One region of the Exiguobacterium sp. UBA6309 genome, then DNA from elsewhere that is predicted to be linked to it. Evidence: riboswitches for the same ligand, from Rfam matches in the RefSeq annotation. Region 1 holds a riboswitch; each other region holds the start of a gene.

What was found. Region 1 has a riboswitch for S-adenosylmethionine ahead of B3M90_RS05835 (amino acid permease). Riboswitches for the same ligand answer to the same signal wherever they lie in the genome.
Region 2: another riboswitch for S-adenosylmethionine. It lies ahead of mtnK (S-methyl-5-thioribose kinase); the one in region 1 lies ahead of B3M90_RS05835 (amino acid permease).
Region 3: another riboswitch for S-adenosylmethionine. It lies ahead of B3M90_RS01115 (Na+/H+ antiporter NhaC family protein); the one in region 1 lies ahead of B3M90_RS05835 (amino acid permease).
Region 4: another riboswitch for S-adenosylmethionine. It lies ahead of B3M90_RS13540 (methionine ABC transporter ATP-binding protein); the one in region 1 lies ahead of B3M90_RS05835 (amino acid permease).

What each region holds. Positions count from the first base shown of each region.
Region 1 is NZ_DJTL01000020.1:68,085-72,485, forward strand. Features, by position in the region: gene B3M90_RS05825 (ketopantoate reductase family protein) at 1-673, shown strand, start outside; gene B3M90_RS05830 (polysaccharide pyruvyl transferase family protein) at 879-2,345, shown strand; SAM riboswitch class I at 2,454-2,555, shown strand; gene B3M90_RS05835 (amino acid permease) at 2,633-4,036, shown strand; gene mmuM (homocysteine S-methyltransferase) at 4,011-4,401, shown strand, end outside.
Region 2 is NZ_DJTL01000012.1:13,956-18,356, reverse strand. Features, by position in the region: gene B3M90_RS03360 (2-hydroxy-3-keto-5-methylthiopentenyl-1-phosphate phosphatase) at 1-563, opposite strand, end outside; gene B3M90_RS03355 (2,3-diketo-5-methylthiopentyl-1-phosphate enolase) at 560-1,750, opposite strand; SAM riboswitch class I at 1,821-1,922, opposite strand; SAM riboswitch class I at 2,128-2,231, shown strand; gene mtnK (S-methyl-5-thioribose kinase) at 2,310-3,476, shown strand; gene mtnA (S-methyl-5-thioribose-1-phosphate isomerase) at 3,473-4,401, shown strand, end outside.
Region 3 is NZ_DJTL01000008.1:19,398-23,798, forward strand. Features, by position in the region: gene B3M90_RS01105 (aldo/keto reductase) at 1-236, opposite strand, end outside; gene B3M90_RS01110 (hypothetical protein) at 396-599, shown strand; gene B3M90_RS01115 (Na+/H+ antiporter NhaC family protein) at 639-1,949, opposite strand; SAM riboswitch class I at 2,031-2,135, opposite strand; gene B3M90_RS01120 (metal ABC transporter solute-binding protein, Zn/Mn family) at 2,205-3,173, opposite strand; gene B3M90_RS01125 (alpha/beta hydrolase) at 3,343-4,332, shown strand; gene B3M90_RS01130 (histidine phosphatase family protein) at 4,350-4,401, shown strand, end outside.
Region 4 is NZ_DJTL01000038.1:67,679-72,079, forward strand. Features, by position in the region: gene B3M90_RS13530 (alpha-glucosidase) at 1-563, opposite strand, end outside; gene B3M90_RS13535 (aminotransferase class I/II-fold pyridoxal phosphate-dependent enzyme) at 712-1,899, shown strand; SAM riboswitch class I at 1,962-2,066, shown strand; gene B3M90_RS13540 (methionine ABC transporter ATP-binding protein) at 2,150-3,163, shown strand; gene B3M90_RS13545 (methionine ABC transporter permease) at 3,153-3,818, shown strand; gene B3M90_RS13550 (MetQ/NlpA family ABC transporter substrate-binding protein) at 3,846-4,401, shown strand, end outside.

The DNA of each region.
Region 1 (4,401 bases):
AGATGATGTCTTAGAGGATCTTACGCCATTCGTTTCGAACGAGACGTATATCATTCCTTTATTGAATGGCATGCAACATATTCGTCGGTTAACAGAAGTCTTCGGAGAAGAGCGTGTACTGGGCGGTCTTTGCTTCATTGAATCAACACTTGATGCAGAAGGACGCATTTTACAGACGAGTCCGTCACATCGACTGTTGTTCGGCTCACGAACCGGTAAACCAACAGCTCGTTTGCAGGAGATCGCAACACGTTTTGCGAAAGCGAAGGCACCGATGGCGTACTCGATGCATATCATGGATGACATGTGGCAAAAGTATCTTTTCATTTCGACATTTGCGGGTGTGACGACGCTATTTCGTTCAGCGATCGGTTCGATTCGGGAAGAAGCTGTCGGGCGTCAGATGATTGTAGACGTCATGAACGAAGCGAAACAGGCGATGGAAGAACAGGGCGCTGTCTTCAATGACGATACAGAAACGGTGCTATTGAAGCAGATGCATGCGATGGAAGATACGATGAAATCGTCGATGTTGCGCGATATGGAAAAAGGTCAGCCAGTCGAAGTGGAACATTTTTTCAGTGCCTTGTTAGAACCTACTTCGACAGAACGGTTCAGAGCTTTAAAATTAGTCGAAGCAAACTTACGCATGTATCTTAGAACGATTAAATAGTTACATTTTTCTATTTTAGAAAAATAATGGGGTGATGCTAATGTTTCGTTTTGATGACGAAAGACCTGTTTCTCCTAGGAATCGTTGACTTTCGAAATAAAGTTAATCTATCCTTAATGAGATTGAAAAAAAGTGATAATATATTTTTCCGTATTTTTTTCTTAAAAGGACGAATGAAGCAGACGAGAGGGGAAGTTTATCCATTATGAAACGTATTATTATTCGTGCAGGTATGACACCATTCGAACAGTTCGATGCTCCTTATTTGATGAAACATAATTCCATTGGAGGAAACGTTGGAAATCTCATTTATCAATACAGTATCTTTCGGACATTGATGACAGAAGGAACGACGATTACACCGGACTATTACTATTATGATGAAGAACGGGCAGATGAGATCAATGCTAACTTCGATCTCTACGTCATTCCGTTAGCGGACGCATTCCGAAAAGAATTCGTACCGACATTGCGGAAGTACACACGCCTTATCAAGAAATTAAAAATTCCAGTCGTCGTCATCGGTGTAGGCTTACATGCACCGTTTGAACCAGATCTAGACGGCGGATTCCCGTTCGATGAAGATGTCAAAGCATTCGTCAGTGCTGTTCTTGAGCGCTCAAGCATGCTTGGTCTTCGTGGGGAAATCACGTCGAAATACTTGACGCGTCTCGGTTTCCGCGAAGGCATTGATCATCGTGTCATCGGATGTCCTTCGATGTACGCGTTTGGTCGCGACTTACATATTCGTGAAACGAACATTACGCCCGAGTCGATGATTACGGTCAACTCGTCACGTTTAGCACCACAAAATGTTCTTGATTTCATTACGCGCGGAATGGAAGAGTATCCGAATCATTACTTCATTCCCCAATGGATGAAGGAACTGAAATTGACGTATACAGGAACGCATCCGATCGCAGATTTGTCCGTGACGAACTATCCGGTGAAGATGTCGGATCCTGCTTACATGAACGATCGTGTTCGTTTCTTCTTGAACGCACAAACATGGTTCGATTTCATCGGGCAGGCAGACCTCAGTTTTGGTGCGCGCTTGCATGGAAATATCACAGCAACGCTTGCGGGTACGCCGAGTATCCTCATTCCAAAGGATGCACGAATGCGCGAACTAACGGATTATCATCAGTTGACGCATATTTGGGCGAACGACATCAAAGCGGATACACAATTATCCGACGTCGTAGCCAATGCTGATTTCCAAAGTCCGGCACGTGTTCAAGCACGTAACTTCGACAACTTCGTTGATTTCTTGAACGTGAATGATCTTGAACACATTTACCAAGAGACGAATTATCCTGAGAATGTGCCGTTTGACCGTCAAATGGCGCAAGCGGAACTACTTCCACCGGTTCAACCGATTTCTGGCGTGAGTCTCGAAGAAGCAGTCGCCCGTTTCGAACGGTTCTTCCCGGAACAAGAGAAGAAGATCGCGGATGCGCAAAAACAGGCAAAAGCGCAATTGGCCGAAAAAGATAAGAAAATCAAAGCATTGCAGAAACAGACAACGACGACTCAAAAAGATCAAGAAATTGCGGCACTCAAAGCACAACTTGCTGCTCAAACGAAGAAAATGAAGCATCAGCAAGGAACATTGAACCGGAAAGCGGTTCGGGCAGCCTTAAAAACAGCGGATTTATTTGCTAAAAAATAAAACGTTCTAACATTCCGGATCATTACGATACGGAATGTTTTTTGGTAGGAGTATTCTGAATTGCGTTGACAATTCGGAAAAGACTTGATAGGGTTAGGAACAATTACATACTTATCCAGAGAGGTGGAGGGACTGGCCCTATGAAACCTCAGCAACAGGTCGAAAGATACTGTGCTAATTCCTGCGGGTGTTGCACCCGATCGATAAGATTTCCGAATTGTCGACCGACGCATCCGTGAGGATGCGTTTTTTGTTTGAAATAGGTGGAACGAGGAGGAAATGGATTCATGAAAACGAGCGGAGCGTTTCGACGCAAGATGGAATCACGTCATCTGATCATGCTGTCGTTAGGAGGCGTCATTGGAACAGGATTATTTTTAAGTACAGGTTATACGTTGGAACAAGCGGGACGTGTCGGAACGATTTTGTCGTATTTAATCGGAGCCGTCGTCGTCTACTTAGTCATGTTAAGTCTTGGCGAACTCGCTGTACACATGCCGGAAACCGGATCATTCCATAAGTACGCAACAAATTATATCGGACCCGGTACCGGTTATACGGTGGCCTGGCTCTACTGGCTGACGTGGACGGTCGCCCTTGGTTCAGAATTCACGGCAGCAGGCATTTTAATGCAACGTTGGTTCCCGTCGATTCCAGTCTGGGTGTTCAGTGCATTATTCGCTGCGATGATCCTTGGTATCAACGTCTTGAAGGTCCGCGTATTTGCTGAAGTCGAGTTTTGGTTCTCCGCCATTAAGGTCGTAACGATCATTGCTTTCATTTTACTTGGTGCGGGAGCCATCGTTGGCTTCATCCCATTACAAGATGGTAGCCCAGCACCATTCTTTTCTTCCTTAACGGAAGGAGGATTGTTTCCAAATGGGGCATTTGCGATCTTCATGACGATGCTTGCCGTGAACTTTGCTTACTCAGGAACGGAATTGATCGGCGTCGCAGCGGGTGAAGCGGTCGATCCGAAGCGGACGATTCCGCTTGCGATCCGAACAACGATTTTGCGACTCGTCCTCTTTTTCGTCGGTACGATCATCGTATTAGCCGTCTTATTGCCAACGGAAGGGAAGGGCGTGCTCGAAAGTCCATTCGTTGCGGTGTTTGAACGAATCGGGATTCCGTATGCGGCAGACGTGATGAACTTCGTCATTCTGACAGCGATCTTATCGGCAGCGAACTCTGGGCTTTACGCTGCCTCCCGGATGCTTTGGTCGCTTGCGAACGAACGCATGATTCCGCGCTTCTTCGCCCAGGTGACACCAAGTGGGGTTCCACTTCGAGCTGTATTGTTCAGCATGCTTGGCGGAGGACTTGCTTTGCTTTCTAGCATCTATGCAGCAGGAAGTGTCTATATCGCGCTCGTCTCGATTTCCGGTCTTGCTGTTGTCGTCGTCTGGATGAGTATCAGCGTTGCGCAGTATCGCTTCCGGAAACAATTCCTCCGCGAAGGGCATATGGTCGACGAATTGGTCTATCGTACACCACTCTTTCCATTGGTACCGATCGCCGCTTTCGTCGTCTGTTCGATTTCCCTGATTGGTATCGGATTTGATCCGACGCAACGAGTCGCCTTGTATTGCGGTATCCCATTCATCGTGATCTGTTATGTCGTTCATGCGTTCACGAATTCTTCTCAGAAACGGAGTGTTGAAGATGTCCCGAATCAAAAATCCAGTTGACCAACGATTACAGGAAGTTCCTTTTCTTATTTTAGATGGTGCCCTTGCGACCGAACTCGAACAAAAGGGATTCGACCTGAACGATCCACTTTGGTCGGCACGCCTCTTAATTGAAGCACCGGAACAGATTGAGCGTGTCCATCACGATTACTTTGAAGTGGGCGCCGATGTTGCGATCACCTCAAGCTATCAAGCAAGTATCGAAGGATTCAAGCAACGTCACATCACGACCGAGGAAGCACAAGCGTTAATTCGACAAACGGTTACCTTAGCGCAAGATGCACGGACGCGTAGCGGAAAGAGTGCCGCATTGATCGCGGGATCAGTTGGTCCTTATGGTGCCTACTTAGCAGATGGTTCTGAGT
Region 2 (4,401 bases), on a different contig from region 1:
AGATAATCACGGGCATAGACACGATCCGCTTGTTTTGCGAGTTCGAAGTCCGTCACCGAGTCGCCGATGACGATGATGACGTCACCGTCTTTACGTAGTGTCCGGGCAACGGACGTTTTACAACAGCCGCACCCGTTCGTGCAATGGGTATCGCAGGCGTTTGGCCAATCGATATGGACGAATGGACCACTAAAATCAGCGACGCTACAGTAAATCTGTTCTTGGTCGAGGAATGGCGCTAAGATTGGTTCGACGAAAAAGTCCATTCCACCGCTGACGATCGAAAAATCGATGCCTTGACGACGACTGTACTGCAGTAACTCCGAAAATCCGTCGCGAATGACTGCACGCTCCAACAAAAAGTCAAGATAGGCTGTTTTTCCGTCAGACGGCAGAAGTGCGAACATTTGCCCGACACCACTCTGAATCGATAACGTCCGGTCGAGTACACCGCGTTTTAACGGTTCGAAGTCACTCGCTGGCGCAAATGCCTGCATGAGTGCGATGATGTTATCCTGTGTCGTCACCGTCCCGTCGAAGTCACAAAGAATCCGTACGGTCATGACTTGATCCCCCAAGCGTCGAGGGCAATTCGTAATTCTTCATGACGCGATGCTGCCGTCGATAGGGATTCATTTGCGAGTGCCGCATCGAGTGCCTGACGGAAAGCAATGACACCAGCCGCAGCACCTTGCGGATGACCATGTACGCCGCCGCCGGCGTTGATGACGGAATCGATCCCGAAGTCTCGTACGAGTTGAGCGACGAGTCCAGGATGAATACCGGCTGAAGGAACCGGGAAGATTGATTTCGTCTGACCGAGACGGGTCGCTTCGACCGCGATACCACGGGCGACATCCTTTGGCAAAGCGACATTGCCGTAAGGAGACGGGAATAGCGTCAAGTCTGCTCCAGCAGCGCGCGGTAATGTGCCGAGTAAGACAGGAGCTGCGACTCCGTGATTCGGGCTAGCGATCAACGCACCGCTATATGCCGGATGATTGAAAATCGGAACGTTGATTTCCGGATCACTTGCCAGTTCGCGTAAGACGTCGAGTCCGTATGTGAAGGTATTCAGCAAGAAAGCAGTCGCTCCAGCATCAATCAATCGCTTGGCTTGATCCTTGAGCGTAAAGACAGGACCGCTGAGTGTGATCGCATATAACGCACGTTTACCGGTCCGTTGGAAGTGAGCATCGATGACCTCACGTCCGATCCGTGCCCGGTCAATCGTTGGTGTCAATGGATTGTCGTATAGGATCTCATCGTCTTTGACGAGATCGATCCCACCAGCGAGTTGTCCTTCGAGTTGATCACGAAGGAACGATAAATCGCGTCCGATGACTCCTTTGAAGATGCTCATTAATAGTGGGCGATCTTCGACACCGATCAAGGAACGGACCCCTTCGATCCCGAACTTTGCACCTGGAAAGTCCGACGTAAATGTATCGGGTAGTAGCAATTCCGTTAATTTGATTTCACCGTCGAGTGAGAGTTTCCCGAAGACGGTCGTCAGAATCGCAGAAAAGTCGCGCGATACGTTATGTTCCGGGTAACGAATCGTGATATATCCTTTGCCATCGCGCTCTTCGGTATGTACGACTTCCCCTTTGAACGAGGCAAGTTGTTGTTGTTCGAGATGATTCAGTTCCGTCCAAGAACCGACTGTCAGACCAAGCGCGAGTTGTTCAGCGCGCTGCTCGAGTCGATCACGGGCAGTCAATTGATAAGTAGCAGTGATATAAGCCATGTCTTTCCTCCTTCAACAAAAAAATGGTCTCTCGTCAGCGACAAGAGACCATGAATGATTCGAACGTGGACTCTTATCTGTCAGCTTAGTAGCTGCAAGAATTAGCACCGTGCCAAAAGGTCGGTTGCTGCGACATCGTAGGGCTTGTCCCTCCGTCTGCTCTTGATAAGAATTGGATGAAATTGTGAAATCTAATTGCAATTTTTACATGAGAATCGCCACTTGTCAAACTATTTTTAGAAAATTTATTTTTTTGAAAATACTCTTTCTATAGATGACTTAAAAATGATATCCGTTTCTGCTTGATTTCGATTTGACAGCGAGGAAGTCGATTGCGTAAGATTCAAATCAATATCACACACGACAACTACATACGACTCTTATCGCGAGTTGGCAGAGGGAATTGGCCCGATGACGCCGCAGCAACCGACCACTGGGCACGGTGCTACATCCAACAGACGTTTCGTCTGAGAGATAAGAGGACGCAGTGACTTTTCTGCGCCTCTTTTCGATGACGAAAAGAGGCGCTTTTTCGTGTATCACATAGGGGGAAACTGAGATGACATATAAAGCATTCACAGAACAGGACGCGATTGATTGTGTTCGGACATTAGGACTGATCGGCGATGGAGCCGTCGAAGCAGAAGAGATTGGCGACGGGAACCTCAACCTCGTCTTTCGGATTCGAGAAGGCGAACATCGCTTGATTTTAAAACAAGCATTACCATATGCGAAGGTCGTCGGGGAGAGCTGGCCGTTATCGCTCGAACGAGCGTGGATCGAGCAATCCGCACTCCGTGAATTCGCACGGCATGCCGTACCGTTCGTGCCACGTGTTTTTCATGCTAGTCATGAAGAGGCATATACGGTCATGGAAGATCTTTCACATCTGACGATCGTTCGAAGTGGTTTACTCGCAGGTGAACAGTATCCGTTGCTTGCGGAACATATCGGTTCTTATCTCGCTCGGACGTTATTCCATACATCGGACTTTGCGCTTGGTCCGGTTGAAAAGAAACGTGTCGCCCGAACGTACTACAATCCAGACTTGTGCGACATCACGGAAAAATTAATCTTCACGGATCCGTTTCATGACGCGGAGACGAACGAGATTGAAGCCGGACTCGAAGAAGAGGTGGCACGTCTATGGGCAGACGATGAGTTGAAACGCGAAGTCGCAAAACTCGAAGCGCTCTTCATCACGAAAGGAGATGCATTGCTGCACGGCGATCTACATACAGGAAGCATCTTCGCCTCGGCGACGGAAACGAAAGTCATCGACCCTGAATTCGCCTTTTATGGTCCATTCGGATTCGATGTCGGGCAGTTCATTGCGCATCTATTCTTCGCGGCATATCCGGATTACCCTACACGACGTGGCGCCCGAATCAAGGATATCGATACGTTCTGGCTGACGTTTGCTTCAACGTTCCGTGCATTATGGGAACGGGAAGCCGTCGAACCATTCCGGGCATCGGGGCTCGTCGACGATGTACTGAGCACGATCTTGCAGGATGCCCTTGGCTTTGCCGGTTGCGAATTGATTCGGCGGACGATCGGCCTTGCACCGGTCGCTGATTTAGAATCAATCGATTCAACGACGGAACGCTTAGAGCGGAAACGTCACGCTCTTCGTCTAGGAGCGGCGTTAATCAAACGCCGTACAGAATGCCGGACATTCGATGATTTACGAAACTTTGACGTAACGGAGGAACTGAGCCGATGACTACATTCGTTCAAAGTATCCGTTACGAAGATCGTGTCTTGACGATTCTCGATCAGACACGTCTACCGCAAGAAGAGCACTATGAAGTCATTGCTGATCTCGCGCAAGCGGTTGAGGCGATTAAACAACTACGTGTCCGGGGCGCACCTGCGATCAGCTTATTCGGTGGATTCGTGCTCGTTCAAGAAGCGTACCGCTTTGAAGCAGAGCTACCGGTCTACAAGCAAGCCTTGCTTGAGACATCGGCGACGTTACTCGCGACACGACCGACGGCCGTCAACTTGCGAAATGTCCTCGATCAATTGAATCCAATCATTCAAGACGGGACGTCGGTAGAAGTGATTCGCGAACGGTTGGAAAAACGGACGGTCGCCTTATACGACCAGGATGCGCAGACGTCACGTCAAATCGGGATTCATGCACTGGAATTGTTCCAGTCAGGCGACCGGATCCTAACGATTTGTAATGCTGGATCGATTGCGACCGCTGCTTATGGAACGGCACTTGCGCCGTTCTACATCGCAAAAGAACGCGGCATCGAATTATCCGTTTTTGCGAGTGAGACGCGACCGTTACTGCAGGGAGCACGATTGACGACATGGGAGCTGCAACGTGCCGGCATCGATGTCACGTTAATTACGGACAACATGGTCGCCCATACGCTGAAAGAAAAACAGATCGATGCGATCATCGTCGGTGCCGACCGCATTACACGAAACGGAGATACGGCGAATAAGATCGGGACGTTCCAATTGGCACTGCTCGCGCAAGCTTTTGGTATTCCGTTTTACGTCGCAGCACCGCTCTCGACGTTCGACTTCTCGCTCGTTTCCGGAGACGCGATCGAAATCGAAGAACGTGATCCGCAGGAAGTGACGACTGTCCAAGGTGTCGCGACAGCACCGGGAGGCGTCGCTGTCTTCAA
Region 3 (4,401 bases), on a different contig from region 1:
TCATCGTTCCAGACTTTCGACGTTAAGAAGAGATCCTCACGTTTCACGCCGCTTTCTTTGATTCCTTTTGCGACACCGCGCTCGTTTTTATAGACAGCAGCTGTATCGATATGACGATAGCCGACACGTAGTGCTTCAGCAACAGCAGCGGGTGCTTCTGTTTCTTCGTCTACTTGCCAGACACCGAATCCGATTTGGGGAATCGTAATACCGTTTGAAAGTTTTGCGTATTGCATGTGTTACTCCTCCTCATAAAACGTAGTTTAGATTTGCTCGTTTAGTTTAGCACGAACGAACAAAACCGTCCGTTTCCATGCTCATGGAGGAATAGAATGGGTTAAAATAAAAGAGAATTCATCACATCTGACTGTATGTCAGAAAGAGGGGGAGAAAGGATGGCTCAAAAGAATAAAAAGCTATCAAAGGGAGCTTGGCTTAGTATTAGTGCCTTGTTGGTCACGCAAGCAGTTAGCCTATTTTTCAGTGCACGAAAATCAGGACGTAACCCGTGGGTATGGGGAGGCGCGGGACTCCTTCAGTTTCCACTTCCAGCAATCGCGTATTTGATTTTAGAACGACAAGCGAAGCAGAAAAAATAATGAAACAGGTCCGATCACCATGATCGGACCTGTCGTTGGTTAAGAAGAGATTTTTTCCTGTTGAGCAACGGATTTCTTCGGACGTGGGAAACCAAAGATGATGGCAATCGATCCACAGACGAAGAGCAGGAACGGATAGAACAGATACGGAATCAGTTCCGGTGAAGCCGTCTTCGTCAACTCTGCTGCGATCAAGAGTTGTGCCCCATACGGAATGATACCTTGAATCCCACAAGAGAAGATATCAAGAATACTCGCTGATTTCTTGCGATCGATTTCATACGTATCGGCGATTTCAGCCGCGAGTGGTCCAGCGACAAGAATCGAGATCGTATTGTTCGCCGTTGCGAGGTTCGTTGCACTGACGAGTGCCGCCATACTGAATTCGGCACCGCGACGCTGTGAAATCTTGCGCGTCAACGTCTCCTTCAAGTAGGCGATTCCACCGTTGAACGTAATCAAACTGACGAGACCACCCATGAGGAGCGTCAAGATTGAAATCTCTGCCATGCCCATCATTCCTTTTGACATCGAAAGGACGAACCCACTTAAACCGAAGCTACCGTCAATCATACCGATGATGCCAGTGAGCAATGTACCACCGACGAGAACGAGGATGACGTTAACACCAAATAGTGCAAGGACGATGACGGCGAGATATGGAATCAATTTGTAGAACTCGAATGCTTTAGCCGTTACCGCATCGCCAGAACCAGAAACGAATGCGAGTAAGATGACCGTCAAGATGGCAGCCGGGAGAACGATCATGAAGTTCGTTCGGAACTTATCACGCATGTTCGTTTTTTGCGTTCGAACGGCAGCGATCGTCGTATCTGAGATGAACGACAAGTTATCGCCGAACATCGAACCCCCAACGACTGACGCTGCTGCGATTGCGACGTTGATGCCTGTTGCTTCATGAATACCGAAGGCGATCGGTGCGAGTGCAGCAATCGTTCCAGTCGAAGTTCCCATTGCCATCGAGATGAAGGCAGCGATGACGAACAGACCGCTCATCAGGAGTGACGGAGGTAGGAACGTTAAGGCAGCATTGACGGTCGCATCAATGGCGCCGATTGCTTCTGCCGTTCCAGAGAACGTACCGGCTAATAAGAAGATGAAGACCATAATCATGATATCGGGATTTCCGGCACCGGTTGCGATTCGTTCAACCGTTTGATTAATCGATCCTTTCGTCGTGATTGCAGCAAAGATCAGCGCGATCAAAGCAGCGATAAGAATCGGGAATTTGTAAAAGTCGTCATAGAAGATGCCGGCTCCGATGAAGAGGACCAGAAATACGACGAGGGGAAGCAGTGCCCATTTGTTAGGCGTGATCATTTCATTCATTGTTGACACCTCGTTTCTCAAAGATACAAAAAAAGACCCCTTCGCAAGAAAGAAGGAGGTCTTTATGAAATAAAGACGCTCTTCTTATCTCTCAAGCTTTCGCTTGCTGGATTTGGCACAGTACGAATCAAATCGTCCGCTGCCGAAACATCATTGGGCCAGTCCCTCCGTTTCTCGCGATAAAAAGAAGTCATTCAATTGTTGTAAAACACGTTTCTTACCGTACCGCATTGAGTAACGCGTGTCAACTGTACTTTACTGAAGTGCCTGTTCTAACGTCTGGACGTTTTCTTCCATCAACTTAAAATACGAGCTGTTTTGCTGCGATTTCGTCACCGACTCGAGGTTATGGATCGTCACGGATTTAGCTCCGATTTCTTTTTGGATGACACGCGCAACCTTTGGTGAAACCGTTTCTTCGAACGCGACGTATTTCAAATCATGCATCCGCGCTTCTTTCACTAAAGCAGCCAGTTGCTTTTGTGAGGGTTCATCGGAAGGGGAAATTCCGGCGATTGGAAGCTGCGTGAAACCATATCGTTCGGCGAGGTAACCGTAAGCTGCATGTGTGACGAGAAGTTCTTTTTTTGATCCGTCAGCGACGGCTTGCTTGAACTCTTTATCGAGTGCGTCAGCCTGCTGATCGAACGCTTTCAAGTTTTTTTCGAATGTTGCTTTGTCTTTTGGTACTTCTTTTGATAAGGCGACTGTGATAGAACGTGCCATTGCTTTGGCGTTGACAGGATCAAGCCAGACGTGTGGATCGTATTTTCCATGATCGTGTCCTTCCTCTTCGTGCGCCTGCTCATCTTCTGTATGTCCCTCTTCTTCATGTGCGTGAAGCGTAGCATCCGATTCCAGCAAAGTGACATCCTTACTCGTCTCGATGAACCGGACGTCCGTGCCTTTTAGACTCTCTTGGATTTTTTTTGAATAGGGTTCAAGTGTCGTACCCGTCAAAAGGAAAAGGTCACCTTTGGCAATCTCAGTGAGTTGCTTTGACGTCGGTTCATAGGAGTGCGGATCTGCTCCAGGTGGGACGATCATCTTGACGTTGACTTGATTACCACCGATTTCACGGGCAATGGCAGCTGTTGCGAACGTCGATGTATAGATTTCCGTCTTTTTATCATCTGAAGTCGATGAATCGGTGTTTGATCCACAAGCTGCGAGGATACTTGCGCTCGCGAATGCGACCGTTAAAGCAGGAATGATTTTTTTCATTATATGTTACCTCCGTTATTAAAACGTAATTATTCCGATTTGGACTTTTTCACTATAGCGGAACGTTTGAGAAGCGTCAAGTACGAATACCGAGACGTTCGACTTCTTTTAAAACGGGGTAAAAGGATAATAAAGTGAAGGAATTGGTACGTCTTTTGGAGGTGATCAAGTGAAACGTGAAACTGCATGGCTAATGGGGGGAGCTGCACTACTAACGACGGCAGCTGCGGGAGCAAGTATCTGGAACAATTACGGTGCATTACTTCGATGGACTGAACCCGCCTTGCCAATCACAGAAAAACAACTCGCATCGCGGACACTCACTTACAAACAAGTGGGAGACCGTACCTTACAACTCGATCTCTATTATCCGCCGGGGGAAGGACCGTTTCCGGTCGCGATCTACGCGCACGGTGGCGCATTCGTTCGTGGAGAGCGCGAGGATCTGTTCTGTTTTAGCCCGATCGTTGATCGCCTGCTTGAACTTGGGGTTGCTGTTTGTAGTATCGATTATCGTCTGTTTGAAGAAGGCAGTTATTTTCCGGATAATCTCGAAGATGTACGGGATGCCTTATGCTTTTTGAACAAAGAAGCAGATGATCTTCGCATTTTAAGAGGACGGATGATGGTATGGGGAGACTCAGCCGGAGCTGCACTCATGCTGACGACGGCACTTGCCCCATCTGCTTTCGTTGGTGAGCGAGATGAACGACACATGCCATTGATTAGTGGTGTCATTGCCTTATATCCACCGACGAATTTTTTATTGTTTACTTTCATTCAGACCTGGATCGCTCACATTAAGTTTTATAAAGGTGGACGGGAAGAATGGCGCAAGCTCATGACCCACGTTTCACCTGTGACGCATCTCTCGTCAGACGCCCCACCGATCATGCTCCTGCATGGCAAAAAAGATCCAATCGTTCCGTTTTCCCAAGCTCTTCACTTCGTTGAAAAAGGAGCCGATGTCGGAGCTGATGTCCGTTTGTTTTCTTTTCCGAACGGTACCCACTCACTTGCTAGTTTTGCACAGACCGAAAATCCATTGAAAATTGAACGACTTCTCGAACGAATTGAACGCTTCACTTGTCAGGTGTTGTTATTGCCACCGCGACAACTTCCCGATGAAAAACATGATACAATCAGTCATATTTCTTGAATGAAGGAGACAGAGACATGACTGAAATTTGTTTAGTGCGACATGGTCAGACGGATTGGAACTTAAATG
Region 4 (4,401 bases), on a different contig from region 1:
ATCCACCAGTTCATCATGTCGTAGATCGCTTGCCGGACAGCCGGTTGTTCCCAGTTTAAGTCCGGTTGTTCTTTCGCAAAGGAATGGAAATAATATTGTTCGCGCTCTTCACTCCACGTCCACGGGCTCGGCGCAAAGTAAGACCGCCAATTGTTCGGGGGCGTCTCTTTCGTTCCATCTTTCCAGATGTACCAATCATCCTTGTCGTGGATTCGGTCCCGCGACTGACGGAACCAGTCATGCTGGTCACTCGTATGATTGACGACCAAATCAAGAATTATCTTTAAGCCGCGTGCATGAGCCGCTGTGATCAACTCTTGTAGATCGCCCATCGTCCCCGCCTTGTCCATGATCGTGTAATAATCGGCAATATCATAGCCATTATCGATGTCTGGAGAACGGTAACATGGATTTAACCAGACGATATCGACACCAAGCGATGCGATGTAATCTAGCTTGTCGATGACACCTCGCAAATCACCGATGCCGTCCCCATTCGAATCCTTAAAACTGCGCCAATAGACTTGATAGACGACTGCTTCTTTCCAGCTAGCTCGCTTCATCTCCTCACTCCTCTCCCTACTCTCTATTCCCGCTCCACATATCTGTACCTGTTTATTGGACGATTTTTTTGAATTTCAAAAAAGTTCTTTTCTTTTGACTGAATATTCGTTATCCTTGACGACAATACTACGAAGGAGGCACACATCCATGAAACATTTCGCTCCATCCATCGCCATCGATCGGCTTCCTGCTCCCGTTTTCGCTGAACTTGCGAACCGGATCGGTGCTGTGAAAGCTGCCGGACATGATGTCATTACCCTTGGTCAAGGAACACCCGATCAAACGACGCCCGTACATATTCTCGACGCCTTGAAACAGGCGATCGATGAGCCAACAAACCTTCAATATCCACCATTTCGTGGACATGATTTTCTAAAGCAAGCCGTCGCGAGCTTTTATGCGAACGAATTCGGCGTCACGATCGATCCGGCAACCGAGGTCGCAATTCTTCTCGGTAGTAAAGCCGGAATCGTCGCCTTACCACAAACGATCGTCAATCCTGGAGAAGGTGTCATCGTCCCGGATCCGGGGTACCCGGATTACCTGTCTGGAGCAGCACTTGCTGGTGCTTACCCGATTACACTTCCATTGCTTGAGAAAAATAACTTCCTGCCGGATTACGATTTACTTGATACGACAGATGTCGAGCGCGCCCGGATGTTGTTCTTCAATTACCCGAGTAATCCGACAGGTGCGACAGCGACAGCAGAAGCCTTCGAACAGACCGTTGCCTTCGCGGATGCCCATGATATTTGTGTCGTCCATGATTTAGCCTACGGCGGCATCAGCTTTGATGGTCCCACACGAAGCTTCTTGCAGACGGAAGGGGCGAAGGAGGTCGGAATCGAGTTGTTCTCACTCTCGAAACGCTTCAACATGTCTGGCTTCCGAATCGCTTTCGCGATCGGAAATCCGTCCGTCATCTCAAGCATCGAGACGTATCAGGAACATCTCTACGTCAGTGCCTTCACACCGATCCAACATGCAGCGACCGTTGCCCTGACGAGTGACCAAACATGTGTCCGTGAGTTAAGTAGCTTATACGAAACACGACGTAATGCCTTGTTCGCTAAACTCGATGCAATCGGTTGGAGCGGACCACGACCGGGCGGTTCCTTCTTCGTCTGGCTTCCGGTGCCTGAAGGATACACGTCCCAAAGCTTCACGGATCATCTGCTTGACGAAGCACACGTCGCCGTTACCCCTGGATCATTCTTCGGCGAATACGGCGAAGGCTACGTACGGATCAGCTTAATTGCTGACGTCGAACGGCTAGAGGAGGCCGTCGACCGAATTGGAACGCTCAACCTGTTCCGGACACCTGTTGCAGAATAATTCTGAAAAAACATTTGACAGATGGGAATCATTTCCGTTAAAGTAAATCCCAACAGCATAACTACTTATCGAGAGCGACCGAGGGATTAGGCCCAACGACGTCCGGCAACCACCTATCAGGAACGGTGCCACATCCTACAGAATGGATTCATTCTGAGAGATAAGTTACGAAATCTTACACTTTCGTCGCTTTTTCTGGTTGCTCTGCTACTAGGAAAAAGCGACTTTTTTTGTATGAGGAGATGAGCAGATGATTGAATTCAAACAGATTACGAAACGGTTCGTCCGAGACCGGACCCCGATTTTTGCATTACGAGATGTCGATTTGACGATTCAAAAAGGAGAAATCTTTGGGATCATCGGTGAATCCGGTGCCGGTAAGAGTACGTTGCTTCGTCTGATCAACGGTCTCGAGCATCCGACACAAGGAACGGTAAAGGTCGACGGTGTCTCGCTCGGCGGGATGTCAAAAGCAGATTTGCGTCAACTTCGCTTGCGGACAGGAATGATCTTTCAGCATTTCCAATTGATCCAGTCGCGTAATGTCGCAGATAACATTGCTTTTGCACTGAAGGCTGCCGGCGTCAAACGAGCAGATTTTCCGGAACGGATCCGTGAACTCGTCTCGCTCGTCGGACTCGAAGGATTCGAGACGAACTTCCCGAGTCAGTTGAGCGGCGGACAGAAACAGCGCGTCGGGATTGCCCGGGCACTCGCGAATGATCCAACCGTCTTGTTATGTGACGAAGCGACCTCTGCCCTTGATCCGGTCACGACGCTGCAGATTTTAGATTTGTTGAAAGATTTGAATGAACGACTCGGATTGACGATCGTCCTCATCACGCATGAGATCGATGTCGTCAAACAGATTTGCCATCGTGTCGCGGTCATGTCTCAAGGGGAAGTCGTCGAAGTTGCCTCTACATACGATTTGTTCAGTCAAGCCAAACATCCGGTGACACAACATTACGTCGACACGGCACTCCAGATCGAGCTACCGGAACGCATCTTGCAAGCGACACCGGGAAAGATCATCCGCCTACAGTTCACGGGCGAGAAGACCGGTGAAAGTACGTTGTCGGAAGCCATCCGTCGATACGATATCTCGGTCAGCATCCTGCACGGAAAAGTCGATTACATCCAAGACGTCGCTTTTGGTGTCCTAATCGTCAGCTTGACGGGATCCTCCGATCAAATCGCACCTGCCCTCGACTGGCTCGCGACGGAACTTCATACACTCGAGGTGATTCAGGATGTGGCTTGATCGTATTCAAACGATGTTACCTGAGCTCTTGAAGGCGCTCGGTGAGACGGCGTGGATGGTCGGAATTTCACTTGCCTTCGCATTGGTCGTCGGAATTCCGCTCGGGATTCTCTTGTTCGTCACCGACCGCGGATTATTTTTTCAAAACCTTGCCGTCCGCCGTGTTCTTGACTTCGTCGTCAACATCGTCCGGTCCTTGCCGTTCATCATCTTGCTTGTTGCCCTCATTCCATTAACGAAATTTTTGCTTGATAATACGATTGGTCCAACAGCAGCATCCGTCAGCCTCAGTGTCGCAGCGATTCCGTTTCTCGCACGACTCGTCGAAACATCACTGCGTGAGATTCCACCTGGTTTGATCGAAGCAGCGGAAGCGTGCGGTGCGAAACCATTACGGATCATCGTCAGTATCCTTTTACCAGAAGCACTCCCTGGCATCATTCAGGGCATCACGCTAACGACGATCAGTTTGATCGGCTTCTCGGCGATGGCTGGGATCGTCGGCGGCGGAGGTGTCGGTGACCTCGCGATCCGCTTCGGCTATTATCGCTATGATAATCTCATCATGATCGTGACGATCGTCGTCCTCATCGTCATCGTCCAGAGCATTCAAGCACTTGGGAATCAACTGGCGCGAAAAACAGATAAACGCTAATCATACATACAAAGGGAGAGTGGAATCATGAAAAAACGATACGCCTTTTTAGCAACAGCCTTACTCGGTGCAGGAGTCCTCGCAGGATGTGGAGACAGCAGCGCTGATGAAAAAGACAAGACGATCAAGATCGGGGCGACAAGCGGTCCTTATAGCGATATGGTCAAACAAGCGATTCAACCACAACTTGAAAAGAAAGGCTACAAAGTCGAAATCGTCGAGTTCAGTGATTATATCCAACCGAACATCGCGCTCGGTAGCGGCAATATCGACGCTAACTTATTCCAACACTCGATTTACCTGAAGACATTCTCTAAAGAAAAAAATCTCGACCTAAAAGGACTCATCACCGTTCCGACGGCACCGATGGGACTATATAGTAAGACGGCGAAGACACTTGACGACGTCAAGACGGGCGCTGAAGTCGCGACGCCGAATGATCCGACGAACCAAGCGCGGGCGTTGAACCTCTTGGCAGAACAAGGCTGGATCGAACTGAAGCCAGATGTCGATCCACTGACCGTCTCAGAGAAAGATATCGTCAAAAATCCGAAGAAACTCGTCATCAAGCCGCTTGAAGCAG